Regions from separate parts of the Dichotomicrobium thermohalophilum genome, predicted to be linked through region 1. Evidence: predicted binding sites of a transcription regulator. Region 1 holds the regulator's gene; each other region holds the start of a gene.
What was found. Region 1 encodes PhoB, which activates phosphate uptake and scavenging genes when phosphate is short. Its sites were predicted from a motif close to TGTCATNNANCTGTCAT; they were not measured.
Positions count from the first base shown of each region.

Region 2: the regulator PhoB is predicted to act here: its motif matches at 3,813-3,829, upstream of phnC (phosphonate ABC transporter ATP-binding protein).
Region 3: the regulator PhoB is predicted to act here: its motif matches at 3,256-3,272, upstream of BXY53_RS11335 (alkaline phosphatase).

Region 1 covers NZ_QXDF01000002.1:46,856-51,934, reverse strand. The annotation lists gene pstA (phosphate ABC transporter permease PstA) at 1-9, shown strand, start outside; gene pstB (phosphate ABC transporter ATP-binding protein PstB) at 120-884, shown strand; gene phoU (phosphate signaling complex protein PhoU) at 932-1,666, shown strand; gene phoB (phosphate regulon transcriptional regulator PhoB) at 1,690-2,403, shown strand; gene BXY53_RS10225 (GcrA family cell cycle regulator) at 2,452-2,979, opposite strand; gene BXY53_RS10220 (aspartate aminotransferase family protein) at 3,522-4,721, shown strand; gene argF (ornithine carbamoyltransferase) at 4,783-5,079, shown strand, end outside.
Region 2 covers NZ_QXDF01000001.1:728,531-733,609, reverse strand. The annotation lists gene phnE (phosphonate ABC transporter, permease protein PhnE) at 1-1,039, opposite strand, end outside; gene phnE (phosphonate ABC transporter, permease protein PhnE) at 1,048-1,896, opposite strand; gene phnD (phosphonate ABC transporter substrate-binding protein) at 1,968-2,882, opposite strand; gene phnC (phosphonate ABC transporter ATP-binding protein) at 2,944-3,765, opposite strand; gene BXY53_RS03355 (LysR substrate-binding domain-containing protein) at 3,948-4,883, shown strand; gene BXY53_RS03350 (phosphonate degradation HD-domain oxygenase) at 4,898-5,079, shown strand, end outside.
Region 3 covers NZ_QXDF01000002.1:278,319-283,397, forward strand. The annotation lists gene BXY53_RS11310 (class I SAM-dependent methyltransferase) at 1-96, opposite strand, end outside; gene leuD (3-isopropylmalate dehydratase small subunit) at 113-718, opposite strand; gene BXY53_RS11320 (hypothetical protein) at 790-1,323, opposite strand; gene BXY53_RS11325 (metallopeptidase family protein) at 1,549-1,926, opposite strand; gene BXY53_RS11330 (phosphoserine transaminase) at 1,979-3,154, opposite strand; gene BXY53_RS11335 (alkaline phosphatase) at 3,326-4,624, shown strand; gene BXY53_RS11340 (alpha/beta fold hydrolase) at 4,621-5,079, opposite strand, start outside.

The sequences.
Region 1 (5,079 bases):
AAGTGGTAATCGGCATGGAGCAATTCCGTCGGCAACGCACGACCGGGGCCTGGAGCGACAAAGAGAGAGGCATCGTGGACCAGTATCAGACCGCAACGAGTTTCGCGCAGCCCGCAGCGGTGTCGGGCTCGACGAAAATCAAGTCGCGCCACGTCGACGTGTTCTACGGCAGCGCGCAGGCGATCTTCGATGTCAACCTGGACATCCGCGATCGTACGGTGACAGCCTTCATCGGCCCGTCGGGCTGCGGCAAGTCCACCTTCCTTCGCTGCCTGAACCGGATGAACGACCCGATCGAGGGCGCACGCGTCGAGGGCGAAGTCATCATCGACGGCGAGAACGTGTATGCGCCGCATATCGACCCGGTTCAACTGCGCGCGCGCGTGGGCATGGTCTTTCAGAAGCCGAACCCGTTTCCGAAATCGGTGTACGAGAACGTTGCCTATGGCCCGCGCATTCACGGCCAGGTCAGCTCAAAGAGCGAACTCGACGATGTGGTCGCGGAGGCCTTGCAGCGCGCGGGACTGTTCGAGGAGGTGAAGGATCGCCTGGACGAGCCGGGCACGGGCCTGTCCGGCGGTCAGCAACAGCGCTTGTGCATCGCGCGGGCGATTGCGGTGAACCCGGAAGTGATCCTGATGGACGAGCCCGCTTCCGCGCTGGACCCGATCGCCACGGCCAAGATCGAGGAACTGATCGACGAATTGCGCCGCAATTATTGCATCGTCATAGTGACGCACTCGATGCAACAAGCCGCGCGCGTATCTCAGCGGACTGCGTTCTTCCATCTCGGCTATCTGGTGGAGGAAGGTGAGACCAACCAGATTTTCACCAATCCGAAAGATGAACGCACGCAGGATTACATCACCGGGCGCTTCGGCTAAATTCCTGAGCCACGCGGCATTCAGTATAACAGGAGCAGCACAGACCCATGGAACAGCATACCGTAAGCTCCTACGAACAAGAGCTTAAATCGCTTGATGCCAAGATTGCCCATATGGGAGGACTGTGCGAGCAACTGCTTAGTGAGGCGATTGAGGCGCTTGAGAAAAACGCCCCGGAGCTGGCCGAGGACGTGATCTCTCGGGACAAGAACATCGACCAGCTCGAAAAAGAAATCGAAGAGCTTGCGGTACTGATGATCGCACGGCGTCAGCCGGTCGCGCTCGACCTGCGCCAGATCATCACCGCCATCCGCATCGCCGGCGACCTAGAGCGTATCGGCGATCTGGGCAAGAACATCTCCAAGCGTACACTCGCCATCGCCGGCGAGCCCCAGCCCAAGCGCGCGATGCTTGGCCTGAAGCATATGGGCCTGCAGGCCCTTCAGCAGCTCAAGGATGTGCTCGACGCCTATGCGACGCGCGATGCTGAAAAGACAAAGCGCGTCTGGATGGACGATTATGAAATCGATGCGATGTACAACTCGCTCTTCCGCGAGCTGCTCACCTACATGATGGAAGATCCGCGCAGCATCACGTTGTCCACGCATCTGCTGTTCGGCGCGAAGAACATCGAGCGCATCGGGGACCACGTCACCAACATCGCGGAGATGACCTTTTTCATGATCACCGGCGAGACGCTGGTCGAGGGCCGCCCGAAGAGCGACACCACGAGCCTGCTGTCGCCGGCTGAGGCGACGGGAGACTCCGACGATAACGGCTAGAGTAGTATCCGGGGCAGAGCGGAATGTCAGCTAAGGTTCTGGTCGTCGAGGACGAAGAGCCCTTGGCCATGCTGCTCCGCTACAATCTGGAGGCGGAGGGCTTCAACGTTACGGTCGTCTCGCGCGGCGAGGATGCCGAGGTTTCGGTCGAGGAGGATACGCCCGACCTGATCGTCCTCGACTGGATGCTGCCGGGGCTTTCGGGGCTGGAGTTGTGCCGGCGTCTGCGCACAGGCCGCGAAGGACGCAACATCCCGATCATCATGCTGACGGCCCGCGGCGAGGAAACCGACCGCATCCGGGGGCTGACCACCGGCGCGGACGATTACGTCGTGAAGCCGTTTTCGCTGCCCGAACTTTTGGCGCGCGTGCGCGCGATCCTCCGGCGCACCAGCCCGAGCCGGCTCCAGGACACGCTGGAAGTCGGCGATATCGTGATGGACCGCGATGCGCATCGGGTGTTCCGCGGCGGGCGCGAGTTGCGCATCGGCCCGACCGAATACCGCCTGCTGGAATTCATGATGGAAAGCCCGGGGCGCGTATTCACGCGCACCCAATTGCTCGACGGGGTGTGGGGGCGAGACGTGTTCGTCGACGAGCGGACAGTGGATGTGCATATCGGCCGGCTGCGCAAGGCATTGAACCGCGGACGCGATCAGGACCCGATCCGCACGGTGCGCGGTGCCGGCTACGCGTTTGGCGAGAAGCTCCCGAAAAAGACCGGAACCGGCGCGTGAGGGTGGCGCGCGCCGGGAGGGACCCGGCGCGGCGCCTTGCCCCGCCCCTTACGCCGCCTCTTTCTCCGTCGGGCGACGACGCGCCGCCGGCTGGAACGCCATCGCCGCATGGCGCTCGCAGTAAGGACCGTCTTCCGCCTTCTGGCAGCCGCAGAATCCGAAACCCGGCTGGTCTGGATCGCCAATTGGCCAGCGGCAACTGCTCTCTCGCAGCTCCAGCAGGCCAACGACCGGACCCGCCTCGGACTCCGGCTGCTCCACCGGGCGAAGATTCGGCCGCCGGGCCGGCGCCGGCCAAGCCTGCGCCACGCCAGGCTCCGCCTTCAGCGCCGCGTTCCCCTGCACCGGGAATGCCGCGCCGGAGCCGCCGCGCGGCTTCTGGTTGCGCGGGCGCATCTTGATGCGAGCGGCGCGGAACCGCGATTCTGCCGCGCGCCCGGAAAGCCCGAGCCGGTGCACCTTGCCGATGACCGCATTGCGCGTGATATCGCCGAACTGCTCGGCAATCTGGCTCGCTGTATGCCCCTCATTCCAAAGTCGCGTCAGCAGCGCGACGCGCTCTTCCGTCCATGCCATTCGTGCCTCCTCATGGCTCTGTCTCTTGAGCGCCGCACACGGAAATGCAGCGCTGATCGCGCAGACGCGGCGTCAAAAATCCCCGCCGGACGCAACGCGGCTACGCCGTGACCAAGCTCGTCAAAGGTGTCGAAAACGACGACAAACGCTGTACTGGGAAGACTCGTTCGGCCGCGGACTGGTACTGCTACCGGATCGCTGAAGCGGCGATCGGGACGCGCGCTGGCCGAGGCGGCAACTGAGGACTCGAAGGGGCCGCCAGCCCTCAAACATTGCGGTCGCCCCTCCCGTTGCGCCGAAGCCACTGACTCCGGGGGAGGGCACACCGCTATCCTGCTCTACGAAGTGCCACGCCCGGTTGAAAAACTCAAACGCCGAGCACGCTCCTGTGGCCCTTTTGACGGCAATTATTGCCGCAGTGTGTCTTTTCGGCCAATTGACACCGCGAAAGCGAGTGAGGAATATGCTGCGGGAGCGAGGCTGTCCCGGCGGCCAGCCAACGCGCATGCGCTTTTTTGCAACGGAGAAGAAAGTCCTCGGACATGCCGGCGGTGCTGCCAACTTACGCCCGCGCTGATCTCGTGTTCGAGCGCGGCGAGGGTGCCTATCTTTTCACGACCGCGGGCGAGCGTTATCTCGACTTCACCGCAGGCATCGCCGTGAACGTGCTTGGCCATGCCCACCCCAAGCTGACAGACGCACTGTGCAACCAGGCGCAGAAGCTCTGGCACACGTCCAACCTTTTCCGCGTGGAGGGGCAGGAGCGCCTGGCCGAGCGGCTCTGCGCGGCGACCTTCGCCGACACGGTGTTCTTCACGAACTCGGGCGCGGAGGCCCTGGAATGCGCCATCAAGATGGCCCGAAAGTTTCACTCGGCCACCGGCGCACCCGAGCGGCACAGGCTCATTACTTTTGAGGGCGCGTTTCACGGCCGAACAATGGCGACCATCGCCGCGGCGGGGCAGGAAAAGCTGCTGAGCGGCTTCGGCCCGCCCATGCCGGGCTTCGACCAGGTGCCGCTCGGCGACATCGAAGCCGCACGCGCCGCGATCACGCCGGAAACCGCCGGCTTCCTGATCGAGCCGATCCAGGGTGAAGGCGGCATCCGCAATCCGGGCTGGCCGTTCTTGCGAGCTCTGCGCAAACTCGCGGACGAGCACGGCCTGCTGCTTATTCTCGATGAGGTGCAGTCGGGCGTCGGCCGGACCGGACGCTTCTTCGCCCACGAACACGCAGGCATCGTCCCGGACATTCTCGCTGCGGCCAAGGGCCTCGGCGGCGGCTTCCCGGTCGGGGCCTGCCTGGCAACAGAACACGCCGCGCAGGGCATGACCGTGGGCACACACGGCTCGACCTTCGGCGGCAACCCCTTGGCGATGGCCGTGGGCAACGCAGTGCTGGACATCGTTCTGGAGCCCGAATTCCTGGCGCATGTGCGCGATACCGGGCTAAGGTTGCGTCAGCAGCTCGCGGAACTCAGCGATGCGCATCCCGGCATGATCGAAGAGGTCCGCGGCGAAGGTTTGCTGCTCGGCCTCAAATGCTCGCCGCCAGTTGGGGATGTGGTGGCCGCGCTGCGAGCGCAGCACATGCTTGCTGTCGGCGCGAGCGAGAATGTCTTGCGGCTCGTGCCGCCGCTCAATATCGGCGAAGACGAAGTGCGCGAGGCTCGTGGGTGTCTCGATGCGGCGCTCACGGCGCTTGGCACCGACGCTCCTGCCGCTGCTGCGCATCACGGCTGACCTTCCCGCTCACTGGTTCTCGCGCCCTCGTCGGCCGCAGCGTGAAAAACGTGGACAAGCCATGACGCCTCGTCATTTCCTCGATCTCAACAGGCTCGAACAGTCGCAGCTTCACCGACTGATGGCGCGCGCGCATGACATGAAGGCGCGCTTCCAGCGCGACCGGCTGTCGATCGCTCACCTGGCGCGCGGCCAGGTGCTGGCCATGCTGTTCTCCAAACCCTCCACGCGCACGCGCGTGTCCTTCGACGTGGCGATGCGCCAGCTCGGCGGCGAGACGATCGTGCTGAACGCGAACGAGCTTCAACTCGGCCGAGGCGAGACCATCGCCGACACCGCCCGGGTCTTGTCCCGTTAC
Region 2 (5,079 bases), on a different contig from region 1:
TCTGGTTTTTCTCGACATTCTCCAGCGCCTCCGAAAACAGTTTGCCGAGCGAGCCGGTGTCGGTAAAGGCGATCGCCAGCGCGCCGGTCAGCGGGCCGAGGCCGAAGGCGCGGATGAAGATCAGCGACCAGATCAGCATGTCGATCCCGCGCAGAAAATCGAACAGGCGGCGCACGAAGAACCGCAGCACCCGCGAGGGCGAAAAATTCGCCGCCGCCAGCATCGACAGCATCAGCGCCATGAGCGCGGCGGTCAGCGTGCCCAGCACGGCCATCAGCAACGTCTCCCAAAGCGCGATGAAGACGCGCCGATGCTGCCAGTCCGGGTTCTCCCAGAACGTCTGGAAGATGTATTGCCAGTTCGGCATCTCCGGGTTCAGCCGTTCGCCGCTCATCGCCAGCGACGCCAGCTCGCCCCAGGAATAGGCGTTCAACTCCGATCGGAACGGGAACCAGAAATTCTCCCAGCCGAAGAAATAGCGGTGCACCTCGATCTTCGAGCGCGTGATCTGCACGCGCCGGTCGATCGTCGGGCGCAAATCCACCTTGTAATCCGCAACCTTCGCCCAGTCCGGCAGCGGCCCGGGCGGCAGTTCCGCCGTGACGCCGTCTTCGGTCGCTCTGGCGGTGATCTCGCCATAACCGGGCGCGAACAGCGACACCTGCGGCCCCTCGATTTCGGCGCGATAGCCTTCCCCCAGGTCGATCCCGGCTCGGTCATCGCCCAGCACGACCCATTCCGGCGGCTCGCTATAGGTCGCCGTCCGCTCGCCCTCAACGGCGATCTCCAGCTCTCCGGTGCGGCTGCTGCGGAGCACATGAACCTTGTGCATGACCGCATCCGTGCCCAGCAGCACAGCGTTGCGCGGGCGCACCTCCTCGATCAGCTCGGAAATCTCGAACGCGTCCCAAGCATAAACGAAGTAGGCGAAGACGGCCGCGAGCGTCCCGAGGATCAACCATTTTCGCCGGTTGACCTGATTGCCGACACGCTTTCGCAGCTGCTCGTCCGCGCCTGCCGTGTCCGTCGTGACCGACATCGCCTCTCCTAATCCGTTCCGATCGGGCGCGTCAGCCGCAGCCGCAGGAAGGAGGAAAGCTGATCCACCGCCATGATGGTCAGGAACAACAGCAGGAAGATTGCCGCGGTCTCATCACCGGCGCCTCGGCCCCATCCGATGGTGCGGCGCAGCTCCACGCCGATGCCGCCCGCGCCGACGTAGCCGAGAATGGCCGAGGCGCGCACGTTGATCTCCAGGCGCAGCAGCAGATAGCTCAGATAGTTCGGCAGCACCTGCGGCAGCGCGCCAAAACGCATCCGCTCAACCCAGTTCGCGCCGACCGAGCGCAGCCCTTCGATCGGCTTCTGGTCGATGTTCTCGTTAACCTCGGAGAACAGCTTGCCCAGCGCGCCGGCGGTGTGAAACGCCACCGCGATCATCGCCGGGACCGGCCCGCCGCCAAGAACGTAAATGAGGAACAGCGCGATGATCAGTTCCGGGAAGGCGCGCATGATGTCCATCAGGCGCCTCGTGATCGGGATCAGGGGCGGCCAGACATCCAGCATCCGGGTGCTGGCGAAGGCGAGCACCACGGCGAGCGCCCCGCCGATCAGCGTGGAGACCAGCGCGATATTGATCGTCTCGATCAGCGCCGGCACAAATTCGAGGACGATGGCAAAAAAGCCCCAGCCCGCCTCGATGGCCTTGCTGACGATAGCACCGGGGTAGTCGAAAAATTTCTGAAGACCCAGCCAGAAACTGCCGGAGTTGAGGCTTTCGGCTTCCGCATAGCCGGCGACCAGGATCAGGACAATGATGAGGACCAGCAGCCCGGAATAAAGCCGGCGCTGGCGTTCAAGCGCAATGATCTGGGTTTCGAGCGCGGCGACCGACATGGGCGGGATCCTCAATAAAAGCGGCTCCGGGGCGCGGGCGCGCCGCCGGAACCTTGTCCCAAAGAGCCGGATTACTCGCCGATGGTGCGCCTGCGCGCCTCGACGATCGAGGTGTAGGCGCTGTGATCAATGGGAGCCATGCCCTTGATCTCGCCGGCCATCACGCCGTAGGCGCATTCCGGGTCCATCGATTCGAGCGACGCCATGAGGGCCACCACATCGAGCTTCACCCGGCTCGGCAGGTCTTTCCGCACGACAATCGGCCCCTCCGGAATGACCTCGGACTTCCACACCTGCACCAGTTCGGTCATGTCGACCAGGCCGGCATCGACCGCTTTGCGGAACGCGCCGGAATTGTAGCCGTCTTCCCAGTTGCCGAGGCCGTCAGCCCAGGAAATGCTGACGTCGATGTCACCGTTGTACACGCCGATGATCGACTGCTCGTGACCGCCGGAGAACGACACATCGCCGAAGAATTCCTCAACCGGCATGCCGAGCGCTTCCGGCATCTCGATCGACGGAATCAGGTAGCCCGAGGTGGAGTTCGGGTCGCCAAACGCGAAATCCGCGCCCTTGGCGTCTTCCAGCGTTTCGATGCCGGAATCGCGGCGGGCAAAGCCGAAGGAATGATAGCCGTAGCTGCCGTCGGTGTTGATCTTCACCAGCACGGGCTCAACCGCGTCCGGGTCTTCCAGGTAGACCTTCGCGTATCCGGAAGCGCCCAGCCAGGCCATGTCCAGGTTGCCGCCCAGCAGCCCCTCGATCACGCCGTTGTAGTCGGCCGGGGCGAACAGCTTGGTCGGAACGCCAAGGAGATCTTCAACCTTCTCGCGCAGGCACTCGTTCGAGCGCAGGCGATCCTGAGCGTTCTCACCGCCCAGCAGACCGATGCGGAACTCCTCGATCTGCTTGTCCTGGGCCTGAGCCGCGCCGGCGAAGGCGGCCACAGCAACCGCGCCCGCAAGCACCAGTTTCGTAAACTTCATCATCGTCTCCCGTGATATTCACCAACTTCACGCACATAACCGCGCCCGTGCGGGGCCACGGTCATCCTGCTGCCGCCGAGGCTCTTTCTTCCGTCTCCCCCGTGGCGGTCATCTCCAAGCTCGTCGAGGTCGCCGCCTCGTTCAGGTCTTCGTCCGCGCCGTAGATCTCGCGCACCGTGCCTTGTGTGAGCTGATCGGCCGTGCCATCGAACACGATCTCGCCCTCGCGCATCCCGATGATGCGGTCGCAATAGGTGCGCGCGGTATCGAGCGTGTGCAGGTTGCAGATGACGGTCTTGCCGTCGCGCTCATGGATCTCGCGCAGCGCCTTCATCACGATCTCGGCGTTCAGCGGGTCAAGCGAGGCGATGGGCTCGTCCGCCAGCACGAGCATCGGCTCCTGCATGAGCGCGCGGGCGATGGCGACGCGCTGCTGCTGCCCGCCCGATAGCGCTTCGGCGCGTTTCATGGCCTGATCGGCGATCCCGAGCCGTTCCAGCGCAGCCAGACCGTCGGCGATGTCCTGCTGGCCGAAGATGTTGAACAGGCTGCGCACTGTGCCGTGACCGTTCAGCCGGCCGAGCATCACGTTGGTAATGACGTCAAGCCGCGGAACGAGATTGAACTGCTGGAAGATCATGGCGCAGTCACGCTGCCAGCGGCGCAGCGCGCGGCCGCGCAGCGCCAGCACATTGCGACCGTCGATAAAAACTTCGCCGGCGGTGGCCGGTGTCAGATGATTGATGATCCGTAGAAACGTGGATTTGCCGGCGCCGGAGCGTCCGATGACGCCCACCATCATCGGCCGGTCTATCGTGAAGGAAACGTCCTTCACCGCGACGACTTGGCCGAACTCTTTGCGAACATTACGAAATTCGATCAAGACGGACCCTCGTCACTTGCCTTTCGCGCCCTATCAAACACAGGCGTGTTAGAGGTTTATGACAAACGGCTTCCGACAACGGCCGTCGATCGAATTGCTTTGTCCAATAATTTTGGCGCGGGTTATTGCATTTTTGGATGCCATCTGTATGAAGGCGTCAGGGAGAAGCGAACGGACCGAAAATGGCCGACACCGCAGACAAAGCCGCGCCGGTGCGCGTGAAGCTGTCGTTGAATGAACTGGAGGCGTTCGTCGCCGTGGTCGAACAGGGCAGCTTTTCGCGCGCGGCCCTCTGGCTGGGCCTGAGCCAACCAACCGTCTCGCAGCGTGTGCAGATGCTGGAAGCAAGCTGTGGCCTGCGGCTGCTGGACCGCGCGCACGGCGTTCGGCTGACCGCGTCGGGACGCGAGATCTACAACAAGGCCCGCGCCGTCCTGGCCGGGGCGCGCGACATCGAGGCGACGGCGCAGGAGCTTGGGGCGCTGGCCCGTGGACGCCTGAAGGTGGGCTTTTCAACGCCATCGGTGGCAATGCGGGTGCTGGCCCAGCTAAAGAGCGCGCACAAGGCCGTCGAGATCAGCACGCGGCAGGGTAATACCGTGGAACTGCTGCAGATGATCGCCGCCTGCGAGATCGATGTGGGCGTGATGACGCTGCTGGACGTGCCCGAGGGCGTCCGCGCGGAACTGATCGCACCGCAACGCCCGTTGCTCTGCGTAGCCGCAGACTCGCCGTTGGCCCGTCGCCGCACGGTCACGCTGGCTGAGCTGGCAGATCAGACGCTCATCCTGCGCGAAGACGGATCGCTGACTCGGCAGGTGGTCGAGACGGCGTGCCGGGATGCGGGGCTGACCTTGCGCGCGCCTCTGGTCATGCCCACGCGAGAGGCCGTGAAGGAAGCCGCCGCGGCGGGGCTGGGCGTTGGCGTCGTGCTCTCCGGGGAGATGGGCAGCGACACGCGGCTTGCCGCGCTGGAGATCACCGACTGTACCAGCGCCGGAGGAGTCTATGCCGTCGGCCTCAGCGAGACCGAGGGACTGCCCCTCATCGACGCATTCTTCGACGCCTGTGCGCAGGCCGATCTCGACAATGCCGAACCGACGCTTTCATCAACATAGAAGGAGGCCCAGACATGACGGATGCCAGCATCGCCACCGCGCCGGACGCCCCGCTCGGTAGCGTCCTGACCGAGATGGTCGAGAAGCACGGCAACGACCTCTATGGCGGCGAGCCGGTCACACAGCTCCAGCACGCGCTGCAATGCGCGCAACTCGCCGAGGACGAAGGCGCTTCGCCCGCGCTCATCACGGCCGC
Region 3 (5,079 bases), 230 kb from region 1:
TTGCCGCGCGCGCAGAAGGCGCCCCGCCTCGAGCTCGCGGGTGCCGAGCGCCATCCAGTTGGAGCGCCGCGCCGGACGCTTGCCTAGCCGCGCCATGAGCGATCCGCTCGACCTACAGCCACGGGCGGGCGGCTTGCGCGCGTTCCTCGTAGCCGGCGATCTTGTCGGCCCGTTCCATCGTCAGGCCGATATCGTCCAGCCCTTCGAGGAGGCACTTCTTGCGGAACGGGTCGATGTCGAAGGCGATCGTGCCGCCGTCCGGGCCGGTTATGGTCTGGTTTTCGAGGTCGACAGTCAGCGTTGCATTCGCCCCGCGCGAAGCGTCGTCGAGCAGCTTGTCGATGTCCTCTTGCGGCAGGCGGATCGGCAGGATGCCGTTCTTGAAGCAGTTGTTGTAGAAGATGTCGGCAAAGCTCGGCGCGATGATGCAGCGGATGCCGAAGTCCAGAAGCGCCCAGGGGGCGTGCTCCCGGCTGGAGCCGCAGCCGAAATTATCGCCGGCGATCAGGATCTTGGCATTGCGGTAAGCCGGCTTGTTCAGCACGAAATCCGGGTTCTCGTTGCCGTTCTCGTCAAAGCGCATCTCGTGGAACAGGTGCTTGCCCAGCCCGGTGCGCTTGATGGTCTTAAGGAACTGCTTGGGGATGATCATGTCGGTGTCGACGTTGATCATCGGCAACGGCGCCGGCACGCCGGTCAACGTGGTGAACTTTTCCATGGCTCGTTTGTCTCGGTTGTTTTTGCGTTTCAGCACACCTAGCGCAGATTGCGCGCCCGGCCAAGGGGCGATCACAGGGCGGTATTCGCTACCGGCGAATCCGAGAAGCAGGCGCGGATGTATTCGCAGCGCTTCGGCCCGGCCGGATGCCGCGGGCTGGCCTTTGCCTGCCCGATGAAGCCGCAGATGGTGTCCACGCCCTGCGCATCAAGCCAGCCCTCGCGGCGGCCCTTGCGCACGGCATAGCAGTCCGCCGCAAGCTCGCCACGCCCGACATACTGATGTGCGCATTCATGTGCATAGACATATCGCTTTAGCGTCATCGGCAGCTTGGAGAAGCGTTTCTCGTTCAGGATCAGGAACCCGTAATAGGCAGCTGCGTAGTCATCCAGCGTATCGGCCACGACCGTAGGGCGATGGCCGCAAGAGAACCTCGCGCCGTCGATCTCAAGGGCGCCAGCGGGAACGATTTCGCCCTTGCCTTCGATAAACGCCAGATACTGCTCCGGCGTCGGGTCAGCATAAAGGTGGCGCAAGGCGGCGGTCGCGGCCAGCCCGGCAGCCGTCACCCCGCCAATCAGCGCGATCGCCAGCAATGTGCGCATGCTTCCTATTTTCCCAGCCGAGTCGTTTCAGAAGGTTCCCAATCGACCAGTGCTACGTCATGCCCGTGCTTGCCTGCCCCCCTGCTCGACCCGGGGGACACTGGCATCAATCATCCAGGTTTTTGGATTTGTTGCCTGGGTTGCCGTGTTACTCGGGTCAGGCCCGAGCACAAGCAAGCCCGGAACGACGAAGGTTGTACCGATCCGATCTGATCGCATACCGCTTTAGTCCGCGTCCTGTTCGATGGCTTCCATGTCGGCGTCAGAAAAGCCGAAATGATGGCCGATTTCGTGAATGTAGACGTGGCGGATCACGGCGTCTATCGGCTCGCCGGTCTCGTGGGCATAATTCAGGATCGGCAGGCGATACAGAAAGATCATGTCTGGGCCGTCACCGCTCTGCAGCACGCTTTTGAAGGGCAGGCCGATGCCGTGATAAAGCCCGAGCAGGCCCATAGGATGGTGAATACCGAGCGCGTCCATAGTCTCGCGGTCCGCGTAGTCCTGCACCTGCGTCACGAGGTTGCCGGTGGCCGCGCGGAACTCCTCCGGCAGGGCCTCCCAGGTCTGCTGCGCGATCTCCATGAATTCGGCTTCGGTCATGCCGCCTCCTCTCGTGAGTGAGGTAAGGCGCGGATGCGCGCGGCGCAACGCCTCAGGCGGCTTCCTTATGGCGCTGCTTGACCGTTGCGAAGGCCCAGTCGAGCCACGGGGTCAGGGCTTCCAGATCGGCTTTCTCGACCGTCGCGCCCGTCCAGATGCGCAGGCCGGCCGGCGCGTCACGGTGGGAGGAGATGTCGTACGCCACGCCTTCCTCGGCCAGCAGCGCGGCAATGTCGCGCGCAACGGCATCGCGGCTGGCGGCCTCCATGTCGGCGACCTCTGGATCGACAATCTTCAGGCAGACCGAGGTGTTGGAGCGGACGCTCGGCGCTTCGGCCAGAAAATCGACCCACTCGGCGCGCGACACCCAGTCCTTGATAACGCCCAGATTCGTGTTCGCGCGATCGATCAGCGCGGGCAGCCCGCCAATACGCTCCGCCCAGGCCAGCCCGTCCAGATGGTCCTCGACGCAGAGCATCGAAGGGGTGTTGATCGTGGCGCCCTCGAAAATGCCATCAATCAGCGCACCGGCCTTGGTCAGCCGGAACAGCTTGGGCACCGGCCAGGGTGGTGTGTAGCTTTCCAGCCGCTCCACAGCGCGCGGGCTGAGCGCAATCATGCCGTGCTGTGCCTCGCCGCCGAGCACCTTCTGCCAGGACCAGGTCGTGACATCGAGCTTTGACCAGTCCAGTTCCTGCGCGAAGACGGCTGAGGTCGCGTCGCAGATCGTCAGCCCTTCGCGGTTGTCGGTGATCCAGTCGGCACTGGGAATGCGAACGCCGGACGTGGTACCGTTCCAGGTGAAGACCACATCGCGGTCGAAGCTCACCTGTGTCACGTCGGGAAGCTGGCCGTAATCCGCTTCGTAGACGTTCACGTCCTCCAGCTTGAGTTGGTCGACGGCGTCTTTCGCCCAGGTCTTGCCGAAGCTTTCCCAGGCGAGAATGTCCGTGCCGCGCGCGCCAAGCAGCGACCACATGGCCGCTTCGAACGCGCCGGTGTTGGAGCCCGGCATGACGCCGACGCGATAGTCGGCGGGGATGCGCAGGATCTCTCGCGATTTCTCGATGACCGCCTTGAGCCGCGCCTTGCCGTCACTTGCGCGGTGCGACCGGCCCACCAGCGCGCCGCTCAGCACTTCGGGTGACCAGCCGGGCCGCTTCGCACAGGGGCCGGAAGAGAAATGCGGATTGGCCGGGCGAATGTCCGGGCGCGCAGGCGTCGTCATGACCGTTAACCCTTTGCTAACACTGCAGTTGACACGGAGAGGTTGCAGCAAGGCTTACGGCCCGCTGTGCTGGCGAGTCAACCGTGTGCGCCGCCGCGCCGCGACATTAAACTGTCATGCGATCTTCGCTACACTCGCGCCCTCACCGCGAAGGCAGTCAAGGGGAAAGCCATGAAAGGTCTGGTGCTCGCATTGCTGATCGCCGTGATCGCGCCGCTCGACATCGTTCACGCGCAACGGCATGGCAACGTCATTTTCTTCCACCCTGATGGCGCGGGTCTGAATCACTGGACCGCGCTGCGCATGAGGGAGGTCGGACCGGACGGCCGGCTGAACTATGACGCGTTGCCGGCGATGGCGATCTACACCGGGCACATGAAGGACGCCCTGACCGGCACCTCCCATGGCGGCGCCACCACGCATGCCTACGGGGTCAAGGTGCCGGGTGACAGCTTCGGTATGCACGGCGACCGACCGATCACTGCGGCCTCGGGCGCGGACCAGTCGTTGATGGAGCAGGCGCGCGACGCGGGGCGAGCGGTCGGCGTCGTCCAGACCGGCCATATCGCGGAGCCGGGCACGGCCGTGTTCCTGGCCTCGTCGGAGGATCGCGGGAACCGTCAGGATATCGCCGCGCAGGTGATTGCCTCCGGGGCGCAGGTCATCATGGCCGGTGGTGAGAAGTATCTGCTGCCCGAAGGCGTCGAGGGCGCGCATGGCGAGGGCCAGCGCACCGATGGCCGCAACCTGATCCAGGAGGCGGAAACGGCAGGCTACACCGTCGTCTATAACGCCGCGGAGCTCGCCGCGCTTGATCTGTCGGAAGTCGAGAAGCTACTGGGCGTGTTCGCTTCCGGCCACACCTTCAACGACCAGGCCGAGCAGGAAAATGCGCGGGAGGGCAAGGGGGCGTATGTGGCCGGCGCCCCGACGGTCGCGCAGATGGCCGAGGCCGCGCTCGCAGTTCTCTCGCGATCCGATGACGGTTTCTTCCTCGTCGTGGAGGAGGAAGGCAGCGACAATCTCGCCAACGCCAACAACGCGCGCGGGACGCTGGAGGCGCTTCGCCGTGCTGATGAGGCCGTAGGCGTGCTGCACGACTTCGTGCGGGAAAACCCGGACACGCTCCTTTTGATGACCTCGGACAGCGACGCCGGCGGCATGCAGGTGCTGGGTCCCGATCCGCGCTACGCCGTGGCGCCAGGCGACGTGGTGCCGGGATCCGGGCCGAACGGCGCGCCGCTCGATGGGAAGGCGGGCACGGGCACGCCGCCCTTCATGTCGGCCCCCGACCGCCGCGGCAAGCGCTGGCCCTTCGCCATCGCCTGGGCGAGCTATTTCGATGTCTCTGGTGGCATTCTCGTGCGCGGGGCGGGCCTGAACGCGCACATGGTCCGCGGCGTGGTGGACAACACCGAGATCTACGACATCATGCATGCCACGCTGTTCGGCCAGAAGCCGGCACGCTAGTTCGTCTGGACTCCGAGCTGGGCGTCATAGGCGCCGCGCAGGTGCGCCTTGATGACCTCCAGCGTTTCGGCGGGCTTCTCCTCCTGCGGCGCGTGTCCGCAGCCGCGCACGATCCGCATGGCAGCGTTCGGCATGTTCGCGGCGAGCCGCCGCCCCATTTCGATGGGCACGACCCGGTCACGGTCGCACCAGACGATCAGCGTTGGCGCAGTGACGTTGGGATATTGCCGCGCGATGGTTTCGATATCCTCCGGCACGATATGCCGGATTGTCTCGACGACGGCATGTTTGCCGCCCGCCGTGGCCAGCGGAGCGGAATACCTTGCGATCGCCTCCTCCGTAATCGCGTGTTCCTGCTCGTAGGCGAGTCGCAAGGCCTGCTCGATCTGCACATCTGCCGGGATAACGGACATGCTCAGATCTCCGATGACCGGCACCTGAAGCAGATCAAAGAA